2 regions of the Litchfieldella rifensis genome follow, and region 1 is predicted to be linked to the other one. Evidence: riboswitches for the same ligand, from Rfam matches in the RefSeq annotation. Region 1 holds a riboswitch; the other holds the start of a gene.
What was found. Region 1 has a riboswitch for thiamine pyrophosphate ahead of ACFOEV_RS20640 (sodium:solute symporter family transporter). Riboswitches for the same ligand answer to the same signal wherever they lie in the genome.
Positions count from the first base shown of each region.

Region 1 (9,825 bases):
GGTCACGGTGTCACCGAAGAAAGGCACGTTCGTCGCCCGGGTGGGCATCAATCAGCTGATCGAGATGTTCGAGGTCATGGCCGAACTCGAAGGCATGTGCGGGCGCCTGGCGGCCAGGCGCATCACGGCGGGCGAACTGGTCGAGCTTGACGAGGCCTTGGCGCGCTGTGAGATAGCCGCCGAGGCCGGCGACCCTGACGAGTATTACTACGAAAACGAAGGCTTCCACCATTGCATCTATGCCGCCAGCCACAACGGCTTCCTGGCCGATGAAGCCCGCCAGCTGAAGCAGCGCCTGAAACCCTATCGGCGTCTGCAACTGCAGGTGCGCCATCGTATGGACACCTCACTGGCCGAGCATCGTGACATCGTGGCGGCGATCAAGGCCGGCGACGCCCAGGCCGCCGAAAATTCGCTGCGCCAGCACGTGCTGATCCAGGGCGAGCGGTTCAGTGATTTTGTCTCGAGCGTGAAGCGGCTCGACGACGTCAGGTCGACATCGATGGCCTGATCGAGCTCGGGTCCGGTGACGCCTCGCCCAGTAGCGAGTCGCGACGGGCATCGATGGCCTCGCGCAGGAACTCCCATAACAGGCGGACCCGGGACAGCCGGCGCTGCTCCTGTCGTGCGGTGATCCAGAACTGGCGGGTGATCGTTACGTCATCCTCGAGTACCAACTGCAATTCCGGGGACCGCTCGGCCAGGAAACAGGGCAGCACTGCCAGGCCGGCACCATGCAGCGCGGCGCTGTATTGGGTGGTGACGCTGGTGCTGCGGATGCTGAAATGGGGGCTCTCGCCGATCACTCGGGGGTCGAGCAAGGGGTCCAGGTAATTGAGCTGGTCGCTGAAGATCAGGTCATCGACATAGCCGATCAAGCTATGGCGGCTCAGGTCGGCGAGTGTGCGAGGAAGGCCGTGTCGGGCCAGGTAGGCGTGGCTGCCGTACAGCCGTAGGCGATAGTCGCTTAGCTTGGAGATCACCAGCCCGCCACTGCTCGGGCGCTCCACGGTGATGGCCAGGTCGGCCTCGTGACGGCTCAGGTTGACCACGCGCGGCAAGGCCAGCAGGTCGATGGTGATGCCCGGGTCGCGTTCGCAGAAGGCGGCCAGCAGCGGGGCGATCACCCAGGTACCGAAGCCTTCGGTGACGCCGAGGCGCACTTGGCCGCTGATCTGGTGGTTCTGGTCGCTCAGGCTCTCGCCGGCCTCGAAGGCGTGGCGGGCCATTTCCTCGGCATGGGCCAGCAGTTGCTGACCGGCCTCGGTGAGCCGATAGCCATGGGTGCTACGCTCGAAGAGCTGGGTGTTGAGTTTCTGTTCGAAGCGCCGGGTGCGCCGCGACAGGGTGGAATGGTCCAGTCCCAGGCGCCGGGCGGCGTCGGTGAGGCGTTCGCTTCGCGCCACCTCGAGAAAGACCTGAATATCCTGCCAGTCCAGTGTCATCGCTGTCTCGTCTTGGCGGGGCTTGTCTTTGTGCGGTTTTGCACAAGCAATGTGCTGCGCTGCCCGTTGTATGTCAATCGGCCCCCTGACTACACTCGAAATGTCCATATTCTTCATGTCGGCCTTGCCGGCGTGCACATGACGTTCACGTTGGGATAATAAGCACAATGTTCGGGTCATTATTTACAGGGCGGCGGGATGCGTCCGCTCCTGGACAGACCCGCCAGAGGAGTCGCCATCATGTCAGTCAGAGAAATCCCACTGTATATCGACGGCCAGGCCGTGCCTTCCCAGAGCGGTGAGTGGCGCGACGTGGTCAACCCGGCCACCCAGGAAGTGGTCTCCCGGGTGCCGTTTGCCACCGCGGAAGAGGTCGACCGCGCCGTGGCCAGCGCCAAGGAAGCCTTCGCGACCTGGCGCAAGACGCCACTGGGCAAGCGCATGCGCATCATGCTCAAGTTCCAGGCGCTGATTCGCGAGCATACCGGAGAGCTTGCCGCCCTGATCACCGAGGAGCACGGCAAGACCCTGCCCGATGCCGAGGGTGAGGTGGGCCGCGGCCTGGAAGTGGTCGAACATGCCTGCTCGATCACTTCGCTGCAGCTCGGGGAGATCGCCGAGAACGCTGCCAGCGACGTCAACGTCTACTCCTTGCACCAGCCCTTGGGGGCGGGGGCCGGGATCACGGCCTTCAACTTCCCGGTCATGCTGCCGTGCTTCATGTTCCCGCTGGCCATCGCCACCGGCAACACCTTCGTGTTGAAGCCCTCCGAGCAGGATCCAAGCTCGACCATGCGCCTGGTCGAACTGGCCCATGAAGCGGGCGTTCCCGCCGGGGTGCTCAACGTCGTCCACGGCGGCCCGGACGTGGTCAACCAGATCTGCGATCACCCCGACATCAAGGCGCTGTCGTTCATCGGGTCGACCCCGGTGGGCACGCACATCTATAACCGGGCGGGTGCCGCCGGCAAGCGCGTGCAGTCGATGATGGGCGCCAAGAACCACTGCGTGATCATGCCCGATGCCAACCGCAGCCAGGCCATCAACAACGTGCTGGGTTCTGCTTTCGGTGCCGCCGGGCAGCGCTGCATGGCCAACTCGGTGGTGGTATTGGTGGGCGAGGCACACCAGTGGCTGGACGATATCGTCGAAGGCGCGCGGGCGATGAAGGTCGGCCCCGGTACCCAGCGCGATGCCGATCTCGGCCCGCTGGTCTCCAAGGCGGCGCGTGAGCGGGTGCTGCGTCTGATCGGCGTCGGCGAACAGGAAGGCGCCACCCTGGCGCTCGACGGCCGTGGCATCAGCGTCGAAGGTTATCCGGACGGTAACTTCGTCGGCCCCACCGTGTTCAGCGACGTGACCGCGGAGATGACCATCTACCGCGAGGAGGTCTTCGGCCCGGTGCTGTGCGTGGTGAGCGTCGAGACCCTGGATGACGCCATCGCCTTCATCAACGCCAACCCCAATGGTAACGGTACCGCGATCTTCACCAATTCCGGCTGGGTGGCGCGGCGCTTCGAGGCCGATATCGACGTCGGCCAGGTGGGGATCAACGTGCCGATCCCGGTGCCGGTGGCCTACTTCAGCTTCACCGGTTCGCGCGGCTCCAAGCTCGGCGACCTGGGCCCCAACGGCAAGCAGGCCATCCAGTTCTGGACTCAGACCAAGACCGTGACCGAGCGCTGGTTCGAACCGGAGAACATCTCCAGCGGCATCAATAGCACCATTTCCTTGCATTGATCCCGACGCGCAGCACGGCACGTGGCCCCGTCTCATCCGAGGCGGGGCCGCTTTGTCTCAAGGGACGGCACTAACGCTCTGGCACCCCGAGAGTGGCGAACAGCTCCGCGAGTTCCGGGGCTTCCCGCTGGGCCCCCAGGATGGTGGGGTCCATCACCGAGAAGCGGCCTGCACAGGCTCGCAGGTACACCTTTCCGGTCGCCTCGTCGACAAAGCGGACCTCCGGCACCTTGGCGATGCATTGCTTGAGGAAGGCGCAGTTCCTGCCGATTGCCAGGCTGTCATCGTCGGGATAGACCTCCGCCGGGCATGTCGCCAGGGTGTTGATCTTCTTGTAGCGGTCGATGTTGACCAGGCCCAGGGGAGCCAGGATGTGGAGGACTTCGCGGGTGCCATAGGCGATGGTCGTCGGCGGAGTGTGCTTGGGGACGCCATTGTCCAGGAAGCGGTACTCGAGCCGGGGGTGCCGGCTGTCCAGCCACTTGAAGAGCAGCTTGGGCATGCCGTCATAGGCCTCCACGCAGTGCCCCAGGAAGTCCTCCACCGCCTTGTACCGTCCCCGCGTCAGGCCACGCTCCCAGCCGCGCTCCACCGTCGCCTCAGGCGGGGTGACGATGAAATAGAAGTACATGGTGGCGACATGTTTCGCATAGGTGGCATCCAGGAGCTGCGGTACCCTGTCCAGGGAGAAGCTGTCGAAACGGAACCGGTCGATCAGCAGGTGCGGAATGGAGCGGTCCCGCTGGGCCTTGTCGCGGATGTGGCGGTCGAGCTTGGCATCGATGAGCTTGACCTCCTTGCCGGCCAGGCGGCCGGCATACTTGTAGGCGTCGCCCAGGGCATCATAGTCGAGCAGGAGGCGGCGCCAGATGTCGGGAGAGATGGTGCCGTACTGGTCCGCTTGGATGCCCAGGTCCCGCAGGGTGTCCTTCAGGAAGGGGCGCAGGGAACTCTTGCCAGCCGCCGAGGCCCCCTTGAGGCTGATCAGGACCGGCTCGCTGGCACAGGGGAGCCGGCCGTAGCCCTCGACTTGCATGGCCCGCGCGACATGGGGCGCGATCTTCTGGCCGAGGTGGCGGCTGCCGAAATCGTTGCATACATGCTGGGTGATCAACCTCGCCAACAGTTCCCGGTCCACCCCGATATGGCCCTGGCTGCTGCCGATCGAATTCAGGACACGGTAAGTGCTCTTGTAGATGGCCCGCTCCAGTTCGGCTCGGGCGGCCAGCCCCGTGTCCTTGATACCCCGGATCACGTCATGATGCCGTTCCTCGATGGACCGGTGGTCCGTCTGCTGTCGCGGGGTACGGCGTTTGCCAAACCACCGGGACAGGAAGGAGCCTGGCTCGGGATCGACCTCCGTCGGTTCGGGAGCGAAGGCCGCGGCGAGGATGTCGCCCACCCGGCCGTGTATCTCGTCATACAGCCGGGCATACTCCTGCCGAAGCGCCGGCAGGTGGGGGGCCAGGTAGTCGGACAGGATCTTGAGGGCGATGCTGCGAAAGTGCTGCCCCAGGAGCTCTTCTTCTTCACCCTCGAGGACCACGACATCGGCCGTCACCTGCACGATCAACTCGTGCAGCACCAGGCGCTCCGCCCGGAACGCGACCAACTCCTCTTCCGCGAGCCCGGTGAGGGCTCTCAGCTCGGGGATGTCGTCAAGGCGGGAATAGACGTTGGCGGTGTGATGAATCGTCTCCAGGGCCTGGTAACGCCTGGGCAGGTCGGCCTCCAGGCCGGGGTTCCACGCCGAAAACTCGGGACCAGCTCGATCGGGCATACCGGTAGTCCATGCCTGCTGCGTCGTGTCGGGGCTTGACGAGGGGCTCGTCGGGCACCGCTTCGCGAGCCTTGCCGCCCCCATGCAGCGATAGTGGCCGACCTGGCCTCGTGGGGCAATCCCCGCGGGAGGTTGATCGCTGGGGGCTGGACAAGAATATTGACGTTAATTGATAGCCTCGACGACATCCGGGATATCGGCGCGGTGGCCGGCTTCTGCGGCATGTCCAATCGCGTGGTGAGCTATACAGCACGCCCCCAACGCCGAGTTCTGCTTAGTGGGACGCGAGTGCCGAAGGAATAGTGGCCTATGGACCGGTCTACGCCAGGTGCGTCTTCAGGCACTCCAGCAGCGGTTCCAGTTCGCCCTCATGCACGATCAGTAGCGTCTGGCCGGGGTCTTGCGTCTCGACGGGGGTGACGATGGCGAATTCGCCTTCTTCCAGGTGGAATTCGTGGATCTCGCGGAGGCCATCGGGGGTTTCGCAGCGGACCGAGCGGTAGCTGTCGTCTTCGCCGTAGGTCAGGCGGTGGTAGACCTTGAAGAAGGTGTAGAGGTAGAGCCCGTGTTCGAAGACCGGCCAGCGTGCCGGGTTGTCCCGGGTTTCGTCATCGATGTCGAGCCCCTGGTCACGGGCCTTGGCGATGGCGATGTCGCGGGGTTTGGCCAGTAGCGAGGTGGCGTCTTTCGGCAGCGGCACGAGCCCGGTGATGGCCTGCTGGTAACGATTGGCCACTTCATGAAGGTCGTCGAGGCTGGCGATGATGTGATCGCTGTGCTGCAGGTCGTCCGGTTCGGAGCTGCCGTTTTCCCAGCCATGAATCACCTGGAGCCTGAGGCGCCCAGTGGCCAGCGGTTGTTGTAGCAAGGCCTTGAGGGCGATATCGAGGTGGAGCTGACGCTCCAACACCTCATTGTCGAACGCGGTGTACGGCTCGGCGAAGATGACATGCAGCCGACCCCTGGCGTGCTCTTTGGCTTCGGTATAAGGCATGGCCGCCTCGAATGATGATTATTAGCATGCTTTAGTATGGCATGCCCGGTCGTCAATGAAAGGTTACGCAGCCTTTACAGTCAACGCTGTACACTCGATGATGAATACATGGCGGCCTCAGGGCCGGCATGACAACTCCCGAATCCCAACACTCATTGTCGCCAGGGGAGTCCCTTGCCTGCGGGCCGGGACTGAGAGTGCGCCAACGCGCTAACCCTGGAACCTGATCCGGTTGATACCGGCGGAGGAAGTGCGACATGCCTTACCTGACCCCTGCCGTGCTGGGCGCGGCATTGCTGCTGTTTGCCGTGCTCGGCGTGCGTGCACGGCGCGTGGGTGGCCAGCTCGACGACTATATCACCGCTCGCAATTCCCAGACCGCCTCGACCCTGGGGCTGTCGTTCCTGGCCTCGGGCATGGGGGCCTGGATCCTGTTCGCGCCGCCGGAAGTCGGCGCCTTCGTGGGCCCGGTGGCGTTGGCCGGCTATGCGATCGGCGCCGCCCTGCCGTTTGTCGTCTTCGCCGCCTGTGGGCCGGCGATTCGCCGCTACCTGCCCGAGGGGCGCAGCATCGGCGAGTTCGCCCAGCGTCGCTATGGCGTGGGGGTGCGCCGTTACGTATCGCTGATCTCGGTGCTGTACATGGCGGTGTTCCTGGCCGCCGAACTGACCGCCATCGGTTCCATTACCGGTCTGCTGTCCGAGATGCCGGGCAGCGTGGCGGTGGTCGGCGTGGCGGTGACCACACTGCTGTACACCGCCTGGGGTGGGCTGCGCGCGAGCCTGGCCACCGATCGCTGGCAGGCGTGGTTGCTGATTGCGCTGCTGGGGGTGGTCGGCTGGGTGGGCTGGCAGCGCTTGCCGGCGCTGCCGGCCGATGCCGCGCTGCCGTCGGCGCCCACCGGTAGCGCCCTGGGTGTGGCGCTGACCCTGGTGATCGCGGTCACCGCGGCAAACCTGTTTCATCAAGGCTACTGGCAGCGGGTGTGGGCGGCCAAGAGCGGCCAGGCATTGGGACGCGGTGCGGCCCTGGGTGGGCTGGTCACGGTGCTGGTGGTGGCCGTGGTCGGCGGCCTGGGCATTGTCGCGGCGATGAGCGGCGTGAGCCTGGGCGAACCGCCGATACCGTTCTTTGCGTTGCTCAGCGACGCCCCGCGCTGGCTGATGCTGCTGGCCCTGGTGCTGGCGGTCACGCTGGTGGCTTCCAGCGTGGACACCCTGCAGAACGGCATCGCGTCACTGGCGGTCAGCGAGGGCGAAGAGAGCATCCGCCGGATCTCGCTGGCGGCAGCGCGCTGGATCACCGTGGCGCTGATGGTGCCGGTGGTGATCGTGGCGTTGCAGAACCTGTCGGTGTTGCGGCTGTTCCTGATCGCCGACCTGCTGTGTGCCACGGCGGTCGTGCCGGTGCTGATGGGATTGTGGCCGCGCATGACCACGCGTGCGGCGGTGTGCGGTGGCCTGGCTGGCCTGGTCGGTGCCGTGCTGCCGGGATGGGTGACCCAGGGCAGCCTGAGCGCCGGGATTCTGGCCGCCAGCTTTCCCGGCGGCGTGCCGACCCTGGGGCCCTTCCTTGGCGCACTGCTCGCATCGACCCTGGTCAGTCTGCTGGTGGCCGGGTGGCCCCGGCGATGACAGGGTCGGCCTGACGCCGCTCGCCCATGCGGTTTGCAAGGCCCGCCCGCGGCGCCCACTATTTCAGGGGATTGCCATCGGAATGGCCGAGCCATCCGAATGACTAAGCCGAATGACAAAGCGAATGACAAAAGAGAGGGCCGTCTCATGAGCGAGAAACCACAGGACCCACGTCGCCGCTATTCCAGCCCGGTGGTGGACGGTGTGGGCAAGTCGGCCAGCCGCGCCATGCTGCGTGCGGTGGGGTTCACGGATTCCGACTTTGCCAAGCCGCAGGTGGGGATCGCTTCGACCTGGAGCCAGGTCACGCCCTGCAACAGCCATATCGATGGCCTGGCCGAGGAGGCCCGTGCCGGTGCCGATGCCGCCGGCGGCAAGGGGGTGATCTTCAATACCATCACCATTTCCGACGGCATCGCCAACGGTACCGAGGGCATGAAGTACTCGCTGGTATCGCGGGAAGTGATCGCCGACTCGATCGAGACCGTGGCCGGTTGCGAGGGGTTCGACGGCCTGGTGGCGATCGGCGGTTGCGACAAGAACATGCCCGGTTGCCTGATGGGGCTGGCGCGCCTCGATCGCCCCAGCGTGTTCGTCTACGGCGGCACCATCCTGCCCGGCGAGAACCATACCGATATCGTCTCGGTGTTCGAGGCGGTGGGCGCCCATGCCAAGGGCGACCTGGATCTCATCGAGGTCAAGCGTATCGAGGAGACGGCGATTCCCGGCCCGGGGTCCTGTGGCGGCATGTATACCGCCAATTCCATGGCCTCGGCCATCGAGGCGCTGGGCATGAGCCTGCCGGGCAGCTCGGCGCAGAACGCCGTCTCGCAAGACAAGCGCGACGACTGCCGCGCCGCCGGGGCGGCGGTACTCGAGCTGCTCGAGGGCGACATCAAGCCTTCCGACATCATGACCCGGGAAGCCTTCGAGAACGCCATCACCGTGGTCATTGCCCTCGGCGGCTCCACCAACGCCGTGCTGCACCTGATCGCGATGGCCAATACCGTGGGCGTGCCGCTGTCGCTGGAGGACTTCACGCGGCTCGGCAAGCGGGTGCCGGTGGTGGCCGACCTGCGCCCCAGCGGCCATTACATGATGAGCGAGCTGGTCGAGATCGGCGGCATCCAGCCGCTGATGAAGACCCTGCTCGACGCCGGCCTGCTGCACGGCGACTGCCTGACGGTGACCGGCAAGACGCTGGCCGAGAACCTGGCTGGGGTGGCGCCCTATCCCGAGGGGCAGCAGATCATCGCGCCGCTGGATGCCCCGCACAAGGCCGAGAGCCACCTGCGCATCCTCTACGGCAACCTGGCCCCGGAAGGGGCGGTGGCCAAGATCACTGGCAAGGAGGGCACGCGCTTCAGCGGCAGTGCGCGGGTGTTCGGCTCCGAGGAGGAGGCCCAGGCGCGCATCAACGACGGCACCGTGGTCGCCGGCGATGTCATCGTGATCCGCTATGAAGGCCCGAAGGGCGGCCCCGGCATGCGCGAGATGCTGACGCCCACCTCGGCGATCATGGGCCGCGGCCTGGGCAGCGAGGTGGCGTTGATCACCGACGGCCGCTTCTCCGGGGGCAGCCACGGCTTCGTGGTGGGCCATATCACCCCCGAAGCCTTCGATGGCGGCCCCATCGCGCTGGTGCAGGACGGCGACGAGATCACCATCGATGCCGTGGCCGATACCATCGACGTGCGGGTCAGCGACGAGGAACTGATGCGTCGCCGCGCCGCCTGGCGACAGCCCGCACCGCGCTATACCCGCGGCGTACTGGCCAAGTACGCACGGGCGGTGAGTTCGGCCTCCACCGGTGCGGTGACGGATCTGCCCGAGTAGAGAGGAGTGGCCAGCATGGTTACCGCTGTCGGGCGAAGCAGGGCTTTGGGCCTGGTGCTTGCCGGGCTGTTGCTGGGTGGCTGTGCGGCCGGGCCCGAGTGGCGTGACAGCCTGGTCCCGTCTGTCGCCGAGCATCGCACCTGCTTGGCGCTGCTGACAGCGGTCGACGAGACGGTAGCGGAGGCGGGGGTGACCGACGCCGCTGCCGCTCCCGTCGCTGACTTCCCCTACCTGCGCATCGACCGTTTCCTGGCGAGCTTCACTGGTGAGTTGAGCGAGGCGGATGCGTTCGAGGATTGGGTCTGGCGCCTTCGCGATCTCGATGCCGAGGCCCGCCAGGTCGAGATCGCCAACCTGCCGTCCGAGGAGCGCTCAGCACTCGTCAGGCGTTTCACC
Region 1 covers NZ_JBHRUG010000048.1:190,062-199,886, forward strand. The annotation lists gene ACFOEV_RS20615 (GntR family transcriptional regulator) at 1-511, shown strand, start outside; gene ACFOEV_RS20620 (LysR family transcriptional regulator) at 489-1,445, opposite strand; gene ACFOEV_RS20625 (CoA-acylating methylmalonate-semialdehyde dehydrogenase) at 1,686-3,185, shown strand; gene ACFOEV_RS20630 (hypothetical protein) at 3,256-4,965, opposite strand; gene ACFOEV_RS20635 (hypothetical protein) at 5,285-5,959, opposite strand; TPP riboswitch at 6,113-6,227, shown strand; gene ACFOEV_RS20640 (sodium:solute symporter family transporter) at 6,217-7,593, shown strand; gene ilvD (dihydroxy-acid dehydratase) at 7,741-9,429, shown strand; gene ACFOEV_RS20650 (hypothetical protein) at 9,445-9,825, shown strand, end outside.

Region 2 (9,825 bases), on a different contig from region 1:
GCGTCTTGATATGGTCGATATGGTCGGATGCCGCACCGGTGGAGGCCAGGACCGAGGTGTCCGACAGTGGTGAGCAGTGGTCGCCGAATACGCCTCCTCCCGCCACGGCCGCCACGGTGGCGTAGATCAGCGGCGTGACCTGATCGCCGGTGAAGGTGAAGGCGATCGGCACGGACAACGGCATCATGATCGCAAAAGTGCCCCACGAGGTGCCGGTGGAGAAAGCGATCACCGCGGCGATCAGGAAGGTCATCGCGGGTAGCAAAGAAGGGGTCAGCCAATCCTGCGTCACTTCCACGATATAGGTGGCGGTTCCCATGTCCTTGGACAGTTGGTTCAACGAGTAGGCCAGGGCGAGAATGACGATCGCGGGCATCACCCCTTTCATCCCGGAGATGGCCGTTTTCATGATGTCATGGAAGGGAATGCCCTGTAGTCGCATGATCACGCCCAGGGCCACCGATGCCGCGAGAAAGGCTTCCATGGTCTTGGCGGATCCCATGACGATGAAGGTGCCCACGGCGATGCTGATCACGACCAGTACCGGCAGGAAGAAGTTGAGGAACAGCGAGGTGCGTACACCGTCGTACGGTTGGATATCGGTGAGTTCTTCGCCGACCAGCGGCTCGGCGCCGTCCCGCAGTACCTTGCCTTCCTCTTGGGCACGTTGTTCCGCTTGGCGCATCGGGCCGAAGAGGGGAACGATACCGACGATCACCAAGCCGACCGTCAGCACGGAAAGCCAAGCATAGATGTTATAGGGAATCGCCCCCAGGAAGACCGACATGGCCTGGCCGGCATCCTCGATGGGCCCCATGCCGATCAGCAGCCCCGAGATGAACACCGCCCAGCCGGTAATCGGTACCAGAACGCTGACCGGCGCCGACGTGGAGTCGGCGATATAGGCCAGCTTCTCCCGGGAGACCTGGTAGCGGTCGGTAAGGCCGCGCACGGTGGTGCCGACGAACAGCGGGCTGAAATAGTCGCTGAAGAACACGAACATGCCCATGAACCAGCCGACGAGCTGAACGCGTACCCGCGACAGCGCCCGGCGTTCGATCCAGGAGGTGAAGTTCTGGATGGCGCCAGTGCGCTGGAAGAACGCGATGACGGTGCCGATGAACAGCTCGAGCAGGAGTATCCACGAGAAACTGGTGGTGCCCAACGTTTCCTTGAGCAGCGTCGGAAAGCCCATGAGTCCCTTGTCCATCGACATGACGCCGACGAAACAGGCGACGGCAAGGGAGAACACGGTGTTGCGCGTGACGAAAGCCAGCAGGATGGCCAGTGCCGCCGGCATGACCGACAGCAGCCCAAGATGATCGTGAAGGTCCATTGGTTACCTCGATTGTTGTTGTGGAGGAAAGAACTCAGGTTTCGCGGCTGGCCTTACGCCGTTCCAACGCCGCCGTGAGATGGAAACCGATGCGGCGGACCGGTTCGGGTGGCATCCAGCTGGGACGGCCGAAGAGCGCCTGGATATCCTCGACCGGTTGGCCGAGGGCATGTCGCGCGAGGGCATCGCCGAGGAAGGTGCCCTTGACGATGCCGCCACCGTTGCAGCCCGCCGAGACATACAGGCCCGGCTGAATCTCGCCCCACAGGGGTGCGCCGTTGTGGGTCAGCCCGGTGGTGCCGCCCCACATGTGTTCGAAATTCACCGGGGCGAGTTCGGGGAAGCGCGCCTCCAGGCTCGCTTGCAGCGAGGCCTCGATTCGGGCATTGCTGGCCTCGCGCTCGTAGCTGTAGCGCGAGCGGATCATCAGGCGTCCCTCGGAGGTGGTGCGCAACGTGCAGCCGAGTCGATGCGCCGGCAGCAGTCCCCACGTTTCGGGCATGATCCGCGCACGATCCGTGTCCGCCAGCACGGGCGTCACGGCGGCATAGGTATAAATGGCCGTCAGGCGTGACGCATCGGCGCCGAACGCGCGTGAAAAGGCGTTGTTGGCGAGAATGACCCGAGGCGTGCGTATTTCGCCCTCGGGTGTGGAGACATGCCAGCCCTCGCTATCGCGGCGAATGGCGATGGCCGGACAACGCTCGTGCAGTTCGACGGCCTCGGGGAGCGTTTCCGCCAAGCCCCGGACCAAGGCAGCGGGCTGCACGAGGTAGCAGTCGGGCGAGTAGAGGCCTGCTGTGTAGTAGCGCGTACCGATTCGCTCGGCCAGCGCATCACTTTCCAGTGTGTCGTAACGCAGCCCGGCGGCGTCGAGGAAGGCGCGATATGAAGCCAGGAAGCGGCGTCCGGCGGGGCTGCTAGCCGCGCGATAGGTGCCGCTATGCTGGAGCCGGCAGTCGATGCCGTACGCTTCGACGCGCTGGCGCAACCGCGCCATGGTCTGGCGGGTCAATGCATTCAGGCGTGACATCCGTTCGAGCTCACCGGGGCTGGCATCATTGGCCAGCGCGATTTCCAGCATGAAGCCGGAGTTGCGTCCGGGGCTGCCTTCGCCGAGACGGTCCGCATCGAGAATCTTGATTCGGTCCTGGGGACGGGCCTCTTGCCACGCCAAAGCGGCGGCAAGGCCGGTATAGCCGGCACCGACGATCACCAGGTCGGCCGTGGCATCGCCACGCAGGGCGGGGAAGGGCTCGCGACTCGGCAGCCACAGATTCCAGCCGCAGGGGCGTTGATGAGAGGGAAGGGGAGGCCAGGCCATGCGGACTTTATTCCACGTACAACAGGCCGTGGGCCTGCTGCACCATCTCAAGGACCTCGGCCTGCATGCTTTCCAACACCTCTTGCTTATGAGAGTCGGTCATGCGCGACTTGAGCATCGAACAGCTCATCGCTCCGAGAGGGTGTCCGCTATGGTCGAGAATGGGAATGGCCAGGCCGGTATATTCGGGCAGTTGCGAGCCTTCGACGCCTCGCGCATAACCGGTCGTCAAGAGATGGTGGATTTCGGCTTCGACATCGGCGGGGGAAATATTGTAGTCGCGTTGTAGTTGCGGAGCATTGTGCGTGAGGATCGCCTTGCGTTCCGATTCCCCGAGATAGGCGAGTAGCGCGATGGAGGCCTGGCCGACACCGAGAGGCAGGCGGCCACCGGTCGCACGCACGAAGCTGCCGACCGGATAGTCGCCGTTCTGGACTTCGAGACACACGGCATTGACGCCATCGCGGGCGAAAAGATAGAAGCTGTCGCCGAGGCGTTGCGCCAACGCCAACAGTCGGGGGCGGGCCAGGTCGCGCAGTCCTGCGCCGTTGCCGGCCTGGGCGCCGAGCACGAGTAGCTCATAGCCCAGCAGATAGCGCCCCCGAAGCGGCGAGGGGCGCAGGAACCCTTGCTCCTTGAGCCCCTTCAACAGCCGATAGATCGTCGGGCGGCTGAGATCGATCGCATCCAGATAGTCATCGATGCTTGCCCCTCGATAGCCACAAGCGGCGGTGACCTGTAGCACCTGCATGGCATGCACCAGGGTCGAGGGGCCTTGCGCTGTGGAATGGCGATCGGACGTCATGTCGTGTCACGGGTCGATGAACCAGACCACAGCATAGCGAGATAAAATCGGAAGTTCGTCTCGTATAGTGAGATCTTGCCCATCGGGTTGGTGGCAACCCGATGGATCTCTTATTCGTCGCCTTGAGGCACTTCATCGAGGGTAGTGTCGGCACCCACCGGCTCGCCGTCGAAGGTCACCCGATAGAGCCCGGTGTTGCCGCTATCGGAGGTGAAATAGAGCGCACCATCCGGCGCAAAGGCGATGCCGGCGGGACGTGCCCAACGCCGTCCCTGTTCGTTCTGGAAGCCGCTCAGCAGTTCGCTGACCTCTCCCTGACCCTGGCCATCGAAAGTAATTCCCACGATTTTCGGTTCACGGCGTGTCGCCGGGTCGCCGGAGGCACTGCCATCGGGGAGGGTCGCCCAACTGCCGTGTACGGCGATCACGGCATCCAGTGCCAGGCCATTGCCCTCGGGCAGGAAGTCCATTCCCAAGGGGGCGCTGCGTGCCGGCAGGGTGGCGGCTGGCGCCGGAATGGTGTCCGCTGACTGAGGTGGCTCGCTATTGACGCAGTCGTCGCGGCGATATTCTCCCTCTACCCATTGGAACCAGGGCATGCCGTGGAAACTGCCTTCCTCGGTACGCACCACCACTTCTCGCGGCAGCTCGTAACCCCAATGATCCGGGCCGTTGTTGGTGGCAAAGAGAACGCCTTCGTGATTCCAGGCCAGCCCGACCGGGTTGCGTAGACCGGTGGCATAGGGTCGCCATTGTGGCGAGTCGCCGCTTTCGTCGAGCACCATGATGCCACCGCGGCGATCGGCAAAATCGTAGCCCTCGCCGATGAACTGATCCGAGCAATTGCCTTGAATGCCCAGGGATAGGTAAATCCGGCCATCGGAACCCACCGTCAGGGTGCGAGTATTGTGCCCGCCCCCGCCTGGCAGCTTGGCGACCTCCTCGAAGTCATCGGCCGCGAGGGACGCGCCGGCCTGGTAATCGGCCCGCATCAAGGCCGTGGTGGTGGCGACGTAGAGATGATTGCCACGCTGTATCACGCTGTTTGGAAGGTCTCCGATTTCGGCGAGAGAGGTGGCCTGGTCGTAGGGGGGAACCGAACGGTAGATGCTGCCGCTTCTGCTGCCGATGAACATCTCGCCATCGAGGCCGATGCTGATCATTCGCGGTGAGTCCAGTGAGGCGACTTTTTCCACTTGGACGCCCTTGGGCGCCCTGAGCTGTTGGTCGGTACCGGCGACATCGATCGTCTGCAGGTCGCCACCCTGTTCCTGGGCAAGTGCAGCACTGGAGACTGTCAACGCAAGAGCCAATATGCCGAATTGAGGAAGGGGCCAAAGGCGATGTGAACGGCAAGTAGAATGAGAGTTGGCTGCCATGGTTTCGACTCCTTGAATCGGGTCGTCCTGGATAGGACGACAACCTTCCGGGTGACATCATCGACTTGCTTACAACCGCAGCGTTCCGTCCCCAGTGTAGACGACCCATCGAGGCACCCTTGCGTTCCTTCCCTGGCATCCTGGATATGACAACGCCCCACGAGGGGGCGTTGTCGACGGGGTGGCTCAGCCAGTTTCGAGAGACTGGCCGGGCGCATTACACCTCCTTGTAGAGCTCGCCCCCTTGCTCGCGGAACTTCTCGGCTTGTTCCTCCATGCCCTTCATCACCGCTTCCTGGTCACCTTCGAGGCCCTTGTCCTTGGCGTAGTCGCGCACTTCCTGGCTGATTTTCATCGAGCAGAACTTGGGCCCGCACATGGAACAGAAATGCGCTACCTTGGCCGAGTCCTTGGGCAGGGTCTCGTCGTGGTACTCACGCGCGGTGTCGGGATCGAGTCCCAGGTTGAACTGGTCTTCCCAGCGGAACTCGAAGCGCGCCTTGGACAGCGCGTTGTCGCGGCGCTGGGCCGCCGGATGCCCCTTGGCCAGGTCGGCGGCGTGCGCGGCGATCTTGTAGGTGATGATGCCGGTCTTGACGTCGTCCTTGTTGGGTAGGCCGAGGTGCTCCTTGGGCGTCACGTAGCACAGCATGGCGCAGCCGTACCAGCCGATCATCGCCGCGCCGATGCCGGAGGTGATGTGATCGTAGCCGGGGGCGATGTCGGTGACCAGCGGGCCGAGAGTATAGAAGGGCGCCTCGTCGCAGTACTCGAGCTGCTTGTCCATGTTTTCCTTCACGAGATGCATGGGCACGTGGCCGGGACCCTCGATCATCACCTGGACATCGTGCTTCCAGGCAATCCTGGTCAGCTCGCCCAGGGTCTTGAGCTCGGCCATCTGCGCCTCGTCGTTGGCGTCGGCCACCGAGCCGGGGCGCAGGCCGTCACCCAGCGAGAACGCCACGTCGTACTGCTTGCAGATCTCGCAGATCTCCTCGAAATGGGTATAGAGGAAGCTCTCCTGATGGTGGAACAGGCACCACTTGGCCATGATCGAGCCGCCGCGCGAGACGATGCCGGTGACGCGCTTGGCGGTCAGTGGCACATAGCGCAGCAGCACGCCGGCATGGATGGTGAAGTAGTCCACGCCCTGCTCGGCCTGCTCGATGAGGGTGTCGCGGAACACCTCCCAGGTCAGATCCTCGGCGACGCCGTTGACCTTCTCCAGTGCCTGGTAGATGGGCACGGTTCCGATCGGCACCGGCGCGTTACGGATGATCCACTCGCGGGTCTCGTGGATGTTCTGCCCGGTGGACAGGTCCATGATGGTGTCGGCACCCCAGCGGATGCCCCAGGTCATCTTGTCGACCTCTTCCTCGATCGAGGAGGTCACCGCCGAATTGCCCAGGTTGCCGTTGATCTTCACCAGGAAGTTGCGACCGATGATCATCGGCTCGGATTCCGGGTGGTTGATGTTATTGGGAATGATGGCCCGCCCCTCGGCGACCTCACGACGCACGAATTCCGGAGTGATCTCCTCGGGCAGCTTGGCGCCGAAGCCCTGGCCGGGGTGCTGGTGGCCCAGTATCCGTTCGACTTCCTCGGTGCCCAGTGCCTGGCGGCGTTGGTTCTCGCGGATGGCGATGAACTCCATCTCGGGCGTGACGATGCCCTGGCGGGCATAGTGCAGCTGGGTGACGTTCTTGCCGGCCTTGGCGCGGCGAGGGGTGCGCGTGAGGTCGAAGCGCAGCGGTGCCAGCAGCGGATCGTTGGCGCGCCGTCGGCCGTACTCCGAGGTTGGGCCGTCGAGGAACTCGGTATCGCCGCGTTCGTCGATCCAGGCGCGGCGCAGTTCGGGCAGGCCCTGGCGCAGGTCGATACCGATATCCGGGTCGGTGTAGGGACCGGACGTATCATAAACCAGTAACGGCGGGTTCTGTTCGTCAGCGCCGGAGGTCTTGGTCGGCGACAGCGAGATCTCGCGGAACGGCACGCGGATATCGGGACGCGAGCCTTCGACATGGACCTTGCGCGAGCCGGGCAGTGGCTGGACGGCAGCAGCGTCGACGCGCGCGCTATCGGCGAGAAAGTGGGCAGTTTTTGCCATGCGAGGGTTCTCCCTTCCTTATTAAGCCAGTGTGTGGTCGTTAGGGAGGACCGGCGGGGAAGGGACAGGGGCAGGTTGGATCGGGCGCCTGCTTGTCGCTTGATCCCTACGCTGGTCCTAACCAGGTCAGGTTCAACGGGCCCCGCCGTGACGACATTCGCGCGATGCGTGTCGTAAGGCGATCTCAGCCGGTTCCACCGGCACCCCGTCAAGCGAGTGTCGTCAGTCTAGCAGGTTGGGCGCGGCTTGCCAGCCTTTTGCCCCTGGGTAGATTCTGAGCATGGAAATGGTTCCCATATTTCAGATTGGCAGGAGGCGATTGACGACGCTTACCGGCGCAGCGCCCCGCACGCGAAGGTCAATTCGACCTCGTCCGCTTGGATTCGGTGGCCAGCCAACGGACATCAATCGCGAAGGATGCCAGCAACAGCAGCAGGACCAAGCCTGCCAACAGCGAAGTCAGGCTGTGGTCGACGTCCGGCAGCAGGCAGGTGAGCAGTGTGACGATCTGCCAGACACAGACCACCTTGCGGCGACGGCTATCGGGCAACTCGACGCGCAGCCAGGCCCAGCGCCAGCCGGCGGCGATGAAGGCGTAGCGCATGGCGCCGATGACCAATACCCAGGGGCCGACCTTGTCGAGTACCAGCAGCGCGGCGCACAGCACCACGATGAAGACAGCATCGATTTCCATGTCGAAGCGCGCGCCGAAGGCGCTGGCCGAGTGAGTCCGGCGCGCGACCCAACCGTCGACGCCATCGAGCAGCAGGATGGTCAAGGCCAGCACCACCATGGCGGTGGCATGCTGCTCCAGGAACTCGGGAAACCACAGGGTTCCGGTCATGACGGCCACCAGGGCGACCCGCAACAGCGTGATGCGATTGGCCCACCCCAGCCAGCGGTCGGGGAAGGTGCGAAGAATGACGAACGCCATCGCCACGTAGATCAGCCCGGCGCCGTACTGCATGCCGGGCGGGGCCGCCAAACCCCTGCGCAGCGCCTCGATCGTCGCGATCGTGATCGCCAGGCCCGAGGCCAGTTCCAGCAGGAGGGGAACATGATCTCGCCAGGGAAGCGCGGCGGGCCGCGTCGGTGGCTCGTGCATCGAGGACTCCCGGGAACGACCCCGACTATGCTGAGAGAGTGACTGCAATGTAATTAGCATAGGCCAGTGCAACGTCGGTGCCAAAAAGTGATGCGTGATATATTTTTGGTATTGATATTGTACAAGAACTGAACTTCTCACCATCGTCGCGAGTCGAGATGTTGAGATGTCGTTGCACAAGGAAAGTGATATGCCCCCGATACTCGCCAAGGCATTCTGGATCCGGTCCCCCGGCCATGGCGCCCTGTGCGACGAGTCATTGCCGGTGCCGCGCGATGATGAGGTACTGGTCAGGACTCGGTTCAGTGCCATCAGCCGCGGCACGGAATCGCTGGTATTCGCTGGCCGGGTGCCGACCAGCGAATACCAGCGCATGCGTGCGCCCTTCCAGGAGGGAGACTTTCCCGGTCCTCTCAAATATGGCTATGCCAATGTCGGGATCGTCGAAGCTGGCCCCGTCGAGCTGCTCAGCCGGCATGTCTTCTGCCTCTATCCGCACCAGGATCGCTATGTGGTTCCTGCCCATGCCGTGTTGCCCTTGCCCGGCGGTGTTCCGCCACAACGCGCGGTGTTGGCGGCCAATATGGAAACCGCCGTCAACGGCCTGTGGGATGCCGGGCCACGCATCGGCGATCGCATCGCGGTGGTCGGTGCCGGGGTCGTCGGCGCGTTGACGGCCTATCTATGCGCTCGTATCCCCGGTACGCGGGTACAGTTGGTGGATATCGCTCCCCGTCGCGCCGACTTGGCCAGTGTCCTGGGGGTGGCGTTCTGCCTGCCGGAGCAGGCAGTGGGCGATAACGATCTGGTGGTGCATGCCAGCGGCAGCCCGGCGGGGCTGCGCCAGGCGCTGGCGCTGGCGGGACGGGAGGCCAGCGTGCTGGAAATGAGCTGGTACGGTGAACAAGAGGTGGGCCTACCGCTGGGGGAGGGATTCCATGCCCGACGGTTGACTCTGCGCGCGAGCCAGGTCGGCACGGTTTCGCCTGCCCGTAGCGCTCGCTGGGATCGTCGTCAGCGCCTGTCATTGGCTCTCGAGTTGCTGACCGATGCGCGCCTCGATGCCCTGATCAGCGGCGAGAGCGACTTTCACGACCTGCCCGAAACCATGCCAAGTCTCGTTGCCGGTGACGGCGAGGTGCTGTGCCACCGGCTGCGCTATCCATAGCCCCCGCTTTCGGACTGGAGAACTGCATGTTCAGCTTGACCGTTCGTGACCATTTCATGATTGCCCACAGTTTCAACGGCGAGACTTTCGGACCCGCCCAGCGCTGTCACGGCGCGACCTATGTCGTCGACGTGACTTTCAAGCGCCCGGATCTCGACCGTGACGACCTGATCGTGGATATCGGCCTCGCCAGTCAGGTATTGGGTGAGATACTGGCCGAGTTCCACCTGAGCAACCTCGATGAACTCGAGGAGTTCCGGGGGCGCAATACCACCACCGAGTTCATGGCCCGGGTGATTTTCGAGCGCCTGGCCAAGGCCGTGCAACGCGGACGCCTGGGCGATACTGCCAAGGGACTCACGGCGATGTGCGTGACCCTGCACGAATCGCATGTCGCCTGGGCCAGTTACGAGGGGGCCCTATGATGGCGTTGACCCTGATCGTCGCCGGAGACCCCGCGCAGCTCACCGGCGGCTATGTCTATGATGCACGGATCGTGGAGGCCCTGCGCAAGCGGGGCTGGCAGGTCGAGGTGATCGGCCTGGACGGCGCCTTTCCCGAACCCGATGCCGTGGCGGCCGACGCCCTGCAGGCGGCGTTG
Region 2 covers NZ_JBHRUG010000002.1:180,645-190,469, forward strand. The annotation lists gene ACFOEV_RS01390 (Na+/H+ antiporter NhaC family protein) at 1-1,336, opposite strand, end outside; gene ACFOEV_RS01395 (NAD(P)/FAD-dependent oxidoreductase) at 1,371-2,660, opposite strand; gene ACFOEV_RS01400 (IclR family transcriptional regulator) at 2,668-3,465, opposite strand; gene ACFOEV_RS01405 (PQQ-dependent sugar dehydrogenase) at 3,576-4,766, opposite strand; gene thiC (phosphomethylpyrimidine synthase ThiC) at 5,062-6,951, opposite strand; TPP riboswitch at 7,038-7,169, opposite strand; gene ACFOEV_RS01415 (CDP-alcohol phosphatidyltransferase family protein) at 7,310-8,056, opposite strand; gene ACFOEV_RS01420 (zinc-dependent alcohol dehydrogenase) at 8,247-9,224, shown strand; gene ACFOEV_RS01425 (6-pyruvoyl trahydropterin synthase family protein) at 9,251-9,649, shown strand; gene ACFOEV_RS01430 (glycosyltransferase family 4 protein) at 9,646-9,825, shown strand, end outside.
Region 2: another riboswitch for thiamine pyrophosphate. It lies ahead of thiC (phosphomethylpyrimidine synthase ThiC); the one in region 1 lies ahead of ACFOEV_RS20640 (sodium:solute symporter family transporter).